DNA from 2 places in the Pseudomonas synxantha genome. Region 2 is predicted to be linked to the other one. Evidence: predicted binding sites of a transcription regulator. Region 2 holds the regulator's gene; the other holds the start of a gene.
The links. Region 2 encodes sigma-54, which starts transcription at its own class of promoters, with help from an activator protein. Its sites were predicted from a motif close to ANTGGCATNNANNTTGCTNT; they were not measured.
Positions count from the first base shown of each region.

Region 1: a site for sigma-54 is predicted at 2,119-2,138, ahead of flgB (flagellar basal body rod protein FlgB). Genes of this name have one in related genera too.

Region 1 covers NZ_LT629786.1:545,974-551,865, forward strand. The annotation lists gene flgA (flagellar basal body P-ring formation chaperone FlgA) at 1-1, opposite strand, end outside; gene BLU48_RS02630 (chemotaxis protein CheV) at 75-1,007, shown strand; gene cheR (protein-glutamate O-methyltransferase CheR) at 1,051-1,878, shown strand; gene flgB (flagellar basal body rod protein FlgB) at 2,181-2,588, shown strand; gene flgC (flagellar basal body rod protein FlgC) at 2,592-3,035, shown strand; gene flgD (flagellar hook assembly protein FlgD) at 3,052-3,771, shown strand; gene flgE (flagellar hook protein FlgE) at 3,802-5,118, shown strand; gene BLU48_RS02660 (hypothetical protein) at 5,300-5,892, shown strand, end outside.
Region 2 covers NZ_LT629786.1:4,487,092-4,492,983, forward strand. The annotation lists gene BLU48_RS20800 (KpsF/GutQ family sugar-phosphate isomerase) at 1-100, shown strand, start outside; gene BLU48_RS20805 (KdsC family phosphatase) at 101-625, shown strand; gene lptC (LPS export ABC transporter periplasmic protein LptC) at 634-1,206, shown strand; gene lptA (lipopolysaccharide transport periplasmic protein LptA) at 1,193-1,726, shown strand; gene lptB (LPS export ABC transporter ATP-binding protein) at 1,726-2,451, shown strand; gene BLU48_RS20825 (RNA polymerase factor sigma-54) at 2,636-4,129, shown strand; gene hpf (ribosome hibernation-promoting factor, HPF/YfiA family) at 4,204-4,509, shown strand; gene ptsN (PTS IIA-like nitrogen regulatory protein PtsN) at 4,520-4,984, shown strand; gene rapZ (RNase adapter RapZ) at 4,987-5,844, shown strand; gene BLU48_RS20845 (HPr family phosphocarrier protein) at 5,861-5,892, shown strand, end outside.

The DNA.
Region 1 (5,892 bases), 2.9 Mb from region 2:
TGAACAACAAATAGCAAAGCTCGTGCCGTTTAGTGTTGGGTACGCTTCGTACCCCTAGTTTTAGGAGTCTGGGCATGGCAGGTGTAATGGATTCAGTAAACCAGCGCACACAGCTGGTAGGGCAGAATCGCCTGGAGTTGTTGCTTTTCCGCCTGGACGGCAAGCAGTTGTATGGCATCAACGTGTTTAAAGTGCGTGAAGTGCTGCAATGCCCCAAGTTGACGATCATGCCCAAGTCCAATCCGGTCGTGTGTGGCGTGGCCAACATCCGTGGCGCGACTATTCCGATTCTCGACCTGGCATTGGCCACGGGGTCCTCAGGTTTGCAAGACCGCCAGAGTCCCTTCGTGATCATTACCGAGTACAACACCAAGACCCAGGGGTTCCTGGTGCGCTCGGTGGAACGTATCGTCAATATGAACTGGGAAGAAATCCACCCGCCGCCCAAGGGCACCGGGCGCGATCACTACCTGACGGCGGTGACGCGGGTCGATAACCAGTTGGTGGAAATCATCGACGTGGAGAAAATCCTCGCCGAAGTAGCGCCGACCTCGGAAACCATCTCCGTAGGTGTGGTGGATGCCGAGACCGCGCATAAGGCCGTGTCTTTGCGCGTACTGACCGTGGACGACTCTTCAGTGGCGCGCAAGCAGGTCACGCGTTGTCTGCAAACTGTCGGTGTGGACGTAGTGGCGCTCAATGACGGTCGCCAGGCCCTGGACTACCTGCGCAAGCTGGTGGACGAAGGCAAGAAGCCAGAAGAAGAATTCTTGATGATGATTTCCGACATCGAGATGCCGGAAATGGACGGATACACCCTTACGGCCGAGATACGCAACGATCCACGCATGCAAAAATTGCATATCATCCTGCATACTTCGTTGTCGGGGGTATTCAATCAGGCAATGGTCAAGAAGGTCGGTGCTGATGACTTCCTGGCCAAATTCCGTCCTGATGACCTCGCATCCCGGGTAGTCGACCGGATCAAGGCAGCAGATCACAGCTGAGGGATTCTCCCCTGGCGGTCACACGATTTAAGAGGCGGTACCATTGTCTACGGGTAATTTGGATTTCGAACAGTTCCGGGTCTTCCTGGAAAAAGCCTGTGGCATATTTTTCGGTGAAAACAAGCAATATCTGGTATCCAGCCGTCTCAACAAGCTGATGGAACAGCAGGGCATCAAGTCCCTGGGTGAGTTGGTCCAGCGGATCCAGACGCAGCCGCGCAGCGGGCTCAAGGAAATGGTGGTCGATGCCATGACCACCAACGAAACCTTATGGTTTCGCGATACCTACCCCTTTGAAGTGCTCAAGAACAAAGTGCTGCCGGAGGCGATCAAGGCCAGCCCGGGCCAGCGCTTGCGTATCTGGTCGGCGGCGTGCTCTTCGGGGCAGGAACCGTACTCGATCTCGATGTCCATCGACGAGTTCGAACGGACCAATATGGGCCAGTTGAAAGCAGGCGCGCAAATTGTCGCAACGGATCTGTCCGGCACCATGCTCACCAACTGCAAGACCGGTGAGTACGACAGCCTGGCGCTGGGCCGCGGCCTGTCCCAGGAGCGCCTGCAACGATACTTCGACCCCAAGGGGGCGGGGCGCTGGGCGATCAAGGCACCGATCAAGAACCGCGTGGAATTCCGCTCGTTCAACCTGCTCGACAGCTACGCCAGCCTGGGCAAGTTCGACATGGTGTTCTGCCGCAACGTGCTGATCTATTTCTCGGCTGAAGTGAAGAAAGACATCCTGTTACGCATCCACGGCACGCTCAAGCGCGGCGGGTATCTGTTCCTTGGTGCTTCCGAAGCCTTGAACGGCCTGCCGGATCACTACCAGATGGTGCAGTGCAGCCCGGGAATCATCTACCAGGCCAAGTAAGTCAATGTGGGAGTGTGGGAGGGGGCTTGCTCCCGATAGCAGTGTGTCAGTGATAGATTTATCAACTGAACCACCGCCATCGGGGGCAAGCCCCCTTTCACCTTTGTATTGCGGCAAAATAAATCAAAGTGGCAATGCCCATTGCCGCTTTACTGGCGCCATGCGGAAATCACTTGCCGCTTTTCTGGCATTGCCGCCGGCAATCTCCCCGCAAACCCCTAATATACGGGGGTTCACAAGATTGGCATGTACCTTGCTATAACCCTGCTAACGAACAGCAGGTCAGCCTAAAGGTCTCCGCCATGAGCATCAGCTTCGATAAAGCGCTCGGTATCCACGAACAAGCCCTGGGCTTCCGCGCCCAGCGTGCCGAAGTCCTGGCCAACAACATTGCCAACGCCGATACCCCGAACTACAAGGCTCGGGACCTGGACTTCTCCGCCGTGCTCGCTGCCCAGCAGGACAAGACCAAGAACGGCACCTTCGCCTTGAACATGACCAACAACCGTCATATCGAAGCGCAGGGCCTGGGCAATGCTGACGAGTCGCTGCTGTATCGCACGCCGATGCAGCCGTCGATCGACCAGAACACCGTCGACGCCCAACTGGAGCAATCGAATTACGCCGAGAACTCGGTGAACTTCCAGGCCAGCTTCACCCTGCTCAACAGTAAATTCAAAGGGCTGATGTCAGCCCTGCGTGGAGAGTAAGCCATGTCCCTGTCCAGTGTTTTCAATATTGCCGGCAGTGGCATGAGCGCGCAAACCACGCGCTTGAACACCGTCGCCAGTAACATCGCCAACGCCGAGACCGTGTCTTCGAGCATTGACCAAACTTACCGCGCGCGTCACCCGGTGTTTGCCACCATGTTCCAGGCTAGTCAGAGCGGCGGCAGTGATTCGTTGTTCCAGGACCAGGACGCAGCCGGCTCCGGTGTGCAGGTGCTGGGTGTAGTCGAAGACCAGAGCAACCTTGAGGCCCGTTACGAGCCGAACCATCCCGCCGCGAACGAAAAGGGTTACGTCTACTACCCCAACGTCAACGTGGTCGAGGAGATGGCTGACATGATTTCCGCCAGCCGTTCATTCCAGACCAACGCGGAAATGATGAACACCGCCAAAGCCATGATGCAGAAGGTCTTGACCCTGGGTCAGTGATAAGGGGCGCCAAATAATGGCCATCGTTGATACGTCTAACAACACGGCAGTCCAGGACCTGTTCAATTCCAAGGTCAAGGATGCTTCGAACAATGTAGCGAATGTTTCCAAAGCCGCGACCGGCAGCCAGTCGCTGGGCAAGGATGCATTCCTGCAGTTGCTGGTCACCCAGCTGAAAAACCAGAACCCGCTGTCGCCCCAGGACAACGGCGCGTTCGTGGCCCAGCTTGCACAGTTCAGCAGCCTTGAAGGCATCAACACCCTCAACGACTCGGTGAATAACATCTCCAGCAACTTCAGCTCCTCGCAAGCGCTGCAGGCTTCGTCGCTGGTGGGGCGGTCGATCATTATCCAGACCGACAAAGCCATGGTTGATACCAGCAAGAGCATGAACGGTTCGGTGGAGGTGCCATCGGCGGTGGGTAACATTTCCGTCAAGATCACCGACAAGGACGGCAACGTCGTGCGCACCGTGGATATGGGCGCGCAGAGTGCCGGCAGCCAGAGCTTTATCTGGGATGGCAAGAATGAGAAGGGCGAAATCGCCCCAGCCGGCACCTACACCTTCAATGCCTCCACCAAGAACGACAAGGGTGATGCGGTGGCCCTGGCCACCTCACTGCCGGCCACGGTAACCAGCGTGACCCTGAGCAAGACCGGCGGCGAAATGCTGCTCAACCTTGCAGGCGGCATGGGCAGCGTCAAGCTGTCGCAAATTCAGACTATCGGTACATAGAGCCGGCTAGATACGGCAGAGGGAGAGAACATGTCTTTTAATATCGGCCTTAGCGGCCTCTATGCGGCCAACAAACAACTGGACGTGACCGGCAACAACATCGCCAACGTCGCGACCACTGGCTTCAAGTCATCCCGTGCGGAATTCGCCGATATCTACGCGGCCTCCAAGCTGGGTACTGGCCAGAATACTATCGGCAACGGTGTGAACCTGGCGGCGGTGTCCCAGCAGTTCACCCAGGGCGACGTCAACGGCGGTGGCGGCATCCTCGACATGGCGATCCAGGGTGGTGGTTTCTTCGTGCAGAAGGGTAGCGACGGCTCGTTGGAATACACCCGTAGCGGTGCTTTCCGTGCGGACAAGGACGGCTACATCACCAACAACACCGGCACTTCGCGTCTACAGGGCTACGCTGCGGACGAGAATGGCAAGATAACCAAGGGTGGCCTGGTGGACCTGCAACTGAACCTGGCGAATCTGCCACCGAAGGCGTCCACCAAGGTGGATTCGGCCAGCAACCTCAACTCCTCGTCCCCGGTGATCGACCAGACCAAGAATCCGTTTGATCCGAGCAAGTCCGAAACATTCACTACGCAATACAGCACTACGTTGTACGACTCTCAGGGTAACGCCCACCCGATGGTGCAGTACGTGGTGAAAACCGATGCCAACCAGTGGCAGTCCTACACCTTGATTGACGGCCGCAACCCTGATGGTTCGGCTCCTACCGGTACCGGTGCTGACGTGAAGGCGCCTGTGCCCTCGACTCTGAGTTTCGATGGTGCCGGTAATCTCAAGAGCATCGTGACCGGTGGTGTTGCCGGCAACACCTTGACCATCAAGGATTGGGTACCTGGCACAGTCACCGATGGAGTCTGGAAGGCCAACGATGCGACAGCGAACAAGGACGGCATTGCTATCAACATGGGCAACGTCACTCAGTACAACTCCGCCAGCTACCGCAACCCGCCAATCACTGACGGTTATGCCACTGGCCAGATCACCGGCCTGAAAATCGACGGCAGCGGTGTATTGTTCGCAACCTTCAGCAACCAGCAGAGCAAGGCCATCGGCCAGATTTCCCTGGCCAGCTTCAACAACGAGCAAGGCCTGCAGCCGGCTGGCGGTACGGCTTGGAAAGAGACCTTCGCATCGGGCCAGCCGGGTTACGACGCGCCGGAATCTGGTACCCTGGGTTCGATCAAGGGCTCCTCTCTGGAAGCCTCCAACGTCAACCTGACCAACGAGCTGGTGGACCTGATCAAGGCCCAGAGCAATTACCAGGCGAACGCCAAGACCATCTCCACCCAAAGCACCATCATGCAGACCATCATTCAGATGACCTGATACCGTCGCTCAAGTACCAGCGTTCAATCAAAGGCCCCTCGATCGAGGGGCCTTTTTTTGTGTGCGCTACATAGTTATTTACTGCTCGTTTCACCACGCCCCGATGCGGGAACGCATAACGCCGATTTGGCCACGGATCAGCCAGCGGACGGTTGTCGTCCGGCGAATATAGGGGAAGTAAATGGCGGGTTATGCATTGTGGGAGAGCGGCGCGCGGGGAGCGCGCGGTTTCGACGCGGGTATCTATGGCGATGTATATGGGCGGCAAAGTCCGGCGTACGGGGCCAATGACGACAAGGCCGCCAACACTGAGTCGGTCAGGCAACTGCTCAGCCAACTGATGGATGCCGAAAAAACCTCCAAGAGCCAGACCGCTCAAGAGCTTCGCGACAAGCTGAACGATAAGCGCGAAGAGCTCGGTGACGAAAAATTCAAAGAGATCATGCAGGAGCTGATGGAGAAGGCCGACGTCTCTTGGTTGGAGTTTCTGCGGCGCCTGATGAAGTTGTGGTTTCCAGAACTGGATGATGAATCGCCAACGCCCTCACCGCCTTCCCCTGGCCCATCGCCAAGAGGTGGAGGTGGTGGAGGCGGCGGTGGCAGGCCAAGTCCCAACAATTTCGGCCCCAGCGAGCCCATGAGTAATCTGCCGATTACCGAAGGCTCCAAGCACTTCAATTACAAACCCGATGAAAGTAACCCAGGTAAAAAACCAGACAATATCTGGAGTGGATTCAGCCAGGGGCCGGACGGCAATTGCGTCACCGTTTCAGC
Region 2 (5,892 bases):
GGAAGACCACCGGATCGGCGCGCTCATCGTCGTCGACAATGATGATCGCCCTATCGGGGCCCTTAACCTTGGCGACTTGCTGCGCGCAGGAGTGATGTAGATGAACGGCGACCTGTTGCAACGCGGTAAAAACATCAAGCTGGCGATTTTCGACGTTGACGGCGTGCTGACCGATGGCCGCCTGTACTTCCTCGAAGATGGCAGCGAATTCAAGACGTTCAACACCCTCGATGGCCAGGGCATCAAGATGCTGATGGCGACCGGTGTGCAAACGGCGATTATCAGCGGTCGAAAGACACCGGTTGTGGAACGCCGCGCACAAAACCTGGGGATTGCTCACCTGTATCAGGGCCGTGAGGATAAACTGGTAGTGCTGGACGAGCTTCTTGGCCAACTCAACCTAAGCTATGAACAGGTCGCCTATTTGGGTGACGACTTGCCTGACCTGCCGGTGATTCGCCGGGTGGGCCTGGGCATGGCCGTTGCGAATGCCGCGGCGTTTGTGCGCGAACATGCCCACGGCACCACCACCGCCCGTGGCGGCGAAGGTGCTGCCCGGGAGTTCTGCGAGTTGATCCTGCGTGCCCAGGGCAGTCTTGAAGCGGCCCACGCCGCCTACCTATAGAGCGTTATATGCTGAGTAAAAAGATCCGCAACTTCCTGTTATTCGGGGTCATCGCCGCGCTGCTCCTGGCGGTGGGCTACTGGAATATCAGCCCGGGGCGCTTTCTCGACAAGCCTGTTGCGCAGGTTGACGAGGGGCTCATCGACAATTTCTCGATAAATGCCTACAGCATACAATTCATGCCGGACGGCAAGGTTCAATACGAGTTGACGGCCGATAAAGTCGAACACCTCAAGGCCTCCGACATCAGCCTGCTGACCAATCCGGACTTGAACCTTTATCGCGGAACCGACTTCCCGTGGCACGTCACCAGCAAGCGTGGCGAGGTCAATTCCGGCGGCACCGAAGTTGAACTGATCGACTCGGTACGCGTCGCACGTACAGACGCACAGAACCGCGACACCATCATTACCAGCAGTCGCATGACGGTATTCCCACAGAAGCAATATGCGCAGACCGAGCAAGACGTTAGAATCGACGGCGCTGGCGGTGTATCGACTGGCAAGGGAATGAAAGCGTATTTGAAAGAAAGCAGGATACACCTGCTATCGAACGTAAGAGGACAGTATGAGGCTCGTTAAAACCCTCCCTATTTTGCTCGGTCTGGGCGCAGCACTGGGAAGCGTGAGCGCCTGGGCTCTGCCGAACGATAGCCAGCAACCGATCCACATCTCGGCTGACGATGCGCAGCTGGATGACAAGCAAGGTGTCGCCACCTATACCGGCGGCGTGATCATCACCCAGGGCTCGATGAAGATCACCGGTAATACGGTGACACTGACGCGTACCCAGGCCGGCGATATCGATGTCGTGACCTCAGTGGGCAACCTCGCTTACTTCGAACAGAAGCAGAAGGCAGAAGATCCAGGCCCGATGAAGGGCTACGGCAAGACCATTCAATACCATGCCCAGCAAAATCGCATTGTACTGATCGACCAGGCCAAGGTGCTGAGCGCCGACGGTAACTCGACCGAAGGCGAGAAGATCGTCTACAACACCCAGCCCCAGGTCGCCCAGGCCGGCCGCGCCAATGGCAACAAGGTCACCGCACCTCGTCCGCGTATCGACATGGTTATCCAGCCGAAGAAGAAGGCCGAGTAATGGCGACCCTGAAAGCCCAGCACCTGGCCAAGGCCTATAAAAGCCGCCAGGTGGTACGCGACGTCAGCCTGTCGATCGACAGCGGCCAGATCGTCGGCCTGCTCGGCCCCAACGGTGCCGGCAAGACCACCTGCTTCTATATGATCGTCGGGCTGGTCCAGGCGGACCAGGGCCGCGTATTGATCGACGACCTGGACGTCAGCCACCAGCCAATGCACGGACGTGCCCGCGCCGGTATCGGCTATCTTCCGCAAGAAGCGTCGATCTTCCGCAAACTGTCGGTGGCCGACAACATCATGGCGATCCTGGAGACCCGCAAGGAGCTCGATCGCGATGGTCGCCGCAAAGAGCTGGAAAGCCTGCTGCAGGAATTCCACATCAACCATATTCGCGACAACCTCGGCATGAGCCTGTCCGGTGGCGAGCGTCGTCGCGTGGAAATCGCCCGCGCCCTGGCGACCGCGCCCAAGTTCATCTTGCTGGATGAACCGTTTGCCGGTGTCGACCCGATCTCGGTGGGCGATATCAAGCAGATCATCCACCATCTCAAGGCCAAGGGCATTGGCGTGCTGATCACCGACCATAACGTGCGCGAGACACTCGATATCTGCGAAACGGCTTATATCGTCAACGACGGCCAACTGATTGCCGAAGGCGATGCCGAGACTATCCTGGCCAACGAGCTGGTCAAGGAAGTGTACCTGGGTCACGAGTTCCGCCTGTAGGCACGGTGGTATCGCGGATTTTCCTGGAGCGCGCAGGAGTCAATAGAAACCTTGGCTTTTTTATTGTTACCGCGCTCTAGGCAAAGCCCCCGAGATCAGGCATATAATTTGCTTATGTTTGGCGCTCACGCGCCCTGTCGTGGATGGCGCATTGCGCCGGCGAATAAGGTGTTAAGCCCCTGCCATGAAACCATCGCTAGTCCTGAGAATGGGCCAGCAGCTGACGATGACACCGCAGCTGCAACAGGCCATCCGCCTGCTCCAATTGTCGACCCTGGACCTGCAACAGGAAATCCAGGAGGCCCTGGAGTCCAATCCGATGCTCGAACGCCAGGAAGAAGGCGACGACTTCGACAATGCCGACCCGCTGGCCGATAACATCGAGCAAAAACCCAACCCCGACGTGCAGGAACCCTCCTACCAGGAAACCGCCCCGACGGTGGATAACCTCGAGGACGGCGAATGGAACGAACGCATTCCCAACGAGCTTCCCGTGGATACCGCGTGGGAAGACGTGTACCAGACCAGCGCCAGCAGCCTGCCGAGCAATGACGATGACGAGTGGGACTTCACCACCCGTACCTCTGTCGGCGAGAGCCTGCAGAGTCATTTGTTGTGGCAACTGAACCTGGCACCGATGTCCGACACCGATCGCCTGATCGCGGTCACCCTGATCGACTGCATCAACAACCAGGGCTACCTGGACGAGACCCTCGACGAGATTCTTGAAGCCTTTGACCCGGAGCTGGACATCGAACTGGACGAAATCGAAGCCGTCCTGCATCGCATCCAGCAATTCGAGCCCGCCGGCATTGGCGCCCGCACCCTCAGCGAGTGCCTGCTGCTGCAATTGCGCCAGTTGCCGGCCAAGACGCCTTGGCTGGCCGAAGCCAAGCGCCTGGTGTCGGACTATATCGACCTGCTGGGCAGCCGCGACTACAGCCAGCTGATGCGCCGCATGAAGCTCAAGGAAGATGAATTGCGCCAGGTCATCGAGCTGGTGCAGAGCCTCAACCCGCGCCCGGGCTCGCAAATCGAGTCCAGCGAAGCCGAATACGTCGTCCCCGACGTGATCGTGCGCAAGGACAACGAGCGTTGGCTGGTGGAGCTGAACCAGGAGTCGGTGCCCCGCCTGCGGGTCAACCCGCAATATGCCGGTTTTGTGCGCCGCGCCGATACCAGCGCCGACAACACCTTCATGCGCAACCAGTTGCAGGAAGCGCGCTGGTTCATCAAGAGTCTGCAAAGCCGTAACGAAACCCTGATGAAGGTGGCGACCCAGATCGTCGAGCACCAGCGCGGTTTCCTGGAATACGGCGACGAAGCCATGAAGCCTTTGGTCCTGCACGATATCGCCGAAGCGGTCGGCATGCATGAATCGACGATTTCCCGGGTGACCACGCAGAAATTCATGCATACCCCACGGGGTATTTATGAGCTGAAATACTTTTTCTCCAGCCACGTCAGTACCTCCGAAGGCGGTGAATGCTCGTCCACAGCGATCCGCGCGATCATCAAGAAACTGGTTGCCGCGGAAAATCAGAAAAAGCCGTTGAGTGACAGCAAGATCGCTGGTTTACTGGAGGCACAAGGCATTCAGGTCGCCCGTCGAACCGTCGCCAAGTACCGCGAGTCCCTCGGGATCGCGCCTTCCAGCGAGCGTAAGCGTTTGATGTGACGGGCGGGCCATAGCGTTCCAGTGGCAGGCGTCTTGCCTGCCGCTTTATGCACTGGCAACGAAGGAGAAGCTGTATGCAAGTCAACATCAGTGGACACCATGTAGAAGTCACCCCTCCACTGCGCGACTATGTCGAGCAGAAGCTGAGGAAGCTTGAAGGACATTTCGACAAGATCACCAACGTGCAGGTCATCATGAAGGTTGACAAGCTTCAGCAGAAGATCGAAGCGACCCTCCAGATACCTGGTGGTGAAGTGGTTGCCAATGCCGAGCATGAAGACATGTATGCATCGATTGACTTGCTCACCGACAAGCTCGACCGCCAACTCAAAAAGCATAAGGAAAAGAATCTGAGCCTGCTCCAAGGCACAGGTCGTTAACTCTCCCCCCATGATCCGACTTGAAACCATCCTGACCCCCGGCCGTTCCCTCGTGAACGCGCCGGGCGGCAGCAAGAAAAAAGCCCTCGAACAAATTGCCAACCTGATCCACCGCGAAGTGCCGGGTCTGGAGATGCAAGATGTCTTCGAGGCGTTGATTGCCCGTGAAAAACTCGGCTCCACCGGTTTTGGCAACGGCATCGCCATCCCTCACTGCCGCCTCAAAGGCTGTGATACACCCGTGAGCGCCCTGCTGCACTTGGAAGCTGCGATCGATTTCGACGCCATCGACGGTGCCCCGGTCGACCTGCTGTTCGTATTACTGGTCCCGCAAGCCGCCACCGATGCGCATCTGGAACTGCTAAGGCAGATCGCCAGCATGCTTGATCGCAAGGAAGTACGCGAAAAACTGCGCAGTGCCAAGACCAATCAGGCCCTGTATCAGGTCGTCCTGGATGAACAAAACGGGCAGTAATCATGCGTTTGATCATCGTCAGCGGCCGTTCCGGCTCAGGTAAAAGCACCGCCCTCAACGTCCTTGAGGACAACGGTTTCTATTGCATCGACAATTTGCCCGCCGGCCTGCTGCCGGAGCTGGCGGAACGCGCACTGATCCATACTGAATTGGCGCAACCCCTGGTCGCTGTGTCTATCGATGCCCGCAACCTGCCCAGCCACCTCTCGCGGTTTCCGGAACTGCTGGAAGAAGTGCGCGCCAAGCATATTCATTGCGATGTACTGTACTTGGATGCCGACGAAGAAACGCTTCTCAAACGTTTCTCAGAAACTCGTCGCCGCCACCCGCTCAGCAGCGCCAACCGCTCCCTGGCCGAAGCCATCCAGGACGAGACCAAGTTGCTGGGGCCGATCATTGATCTGGCTGATCTTAAGATCAACACCACCAATCTGAACCTGTATCAGCTGCGCGATGCGATCAAGCTGCGCCTGCTGAACCAGCCAGAGCCCGGAACTGCGTTCCTGGTCGAATCATTCGGTTTCAAACGTGGCATGCCGGTGGATGCCGACCTGGTGTTTGATGTGCGCTGCCTGCCCAATCCCTATTGGAAGCCAGAACTGCGTGATCAGTCCGGATTGGACCAACCGGTGATCGATTACCTGGCCGCGCAACCGGATGTAGAAGAGATGTTCCAGGACATCTCCAGCTACCTGCTCAAATGGTTACCGCGCTTTGCCGCGAGCAACCGCGCCTATGTCACCATTGCCATTGGCTGCACTGGCGGCCACCATCGCTCCGTCTATCTGACGGAACGGCTGGGCCAGGTGCTGCAACAAACCCTCAAGAACGTCCAGGTCCGCCACCGCGACCTTAGCTGAAAGGAACACCACTGCGATGCCGGCTCGGGAAATTGAAATCATCAACAA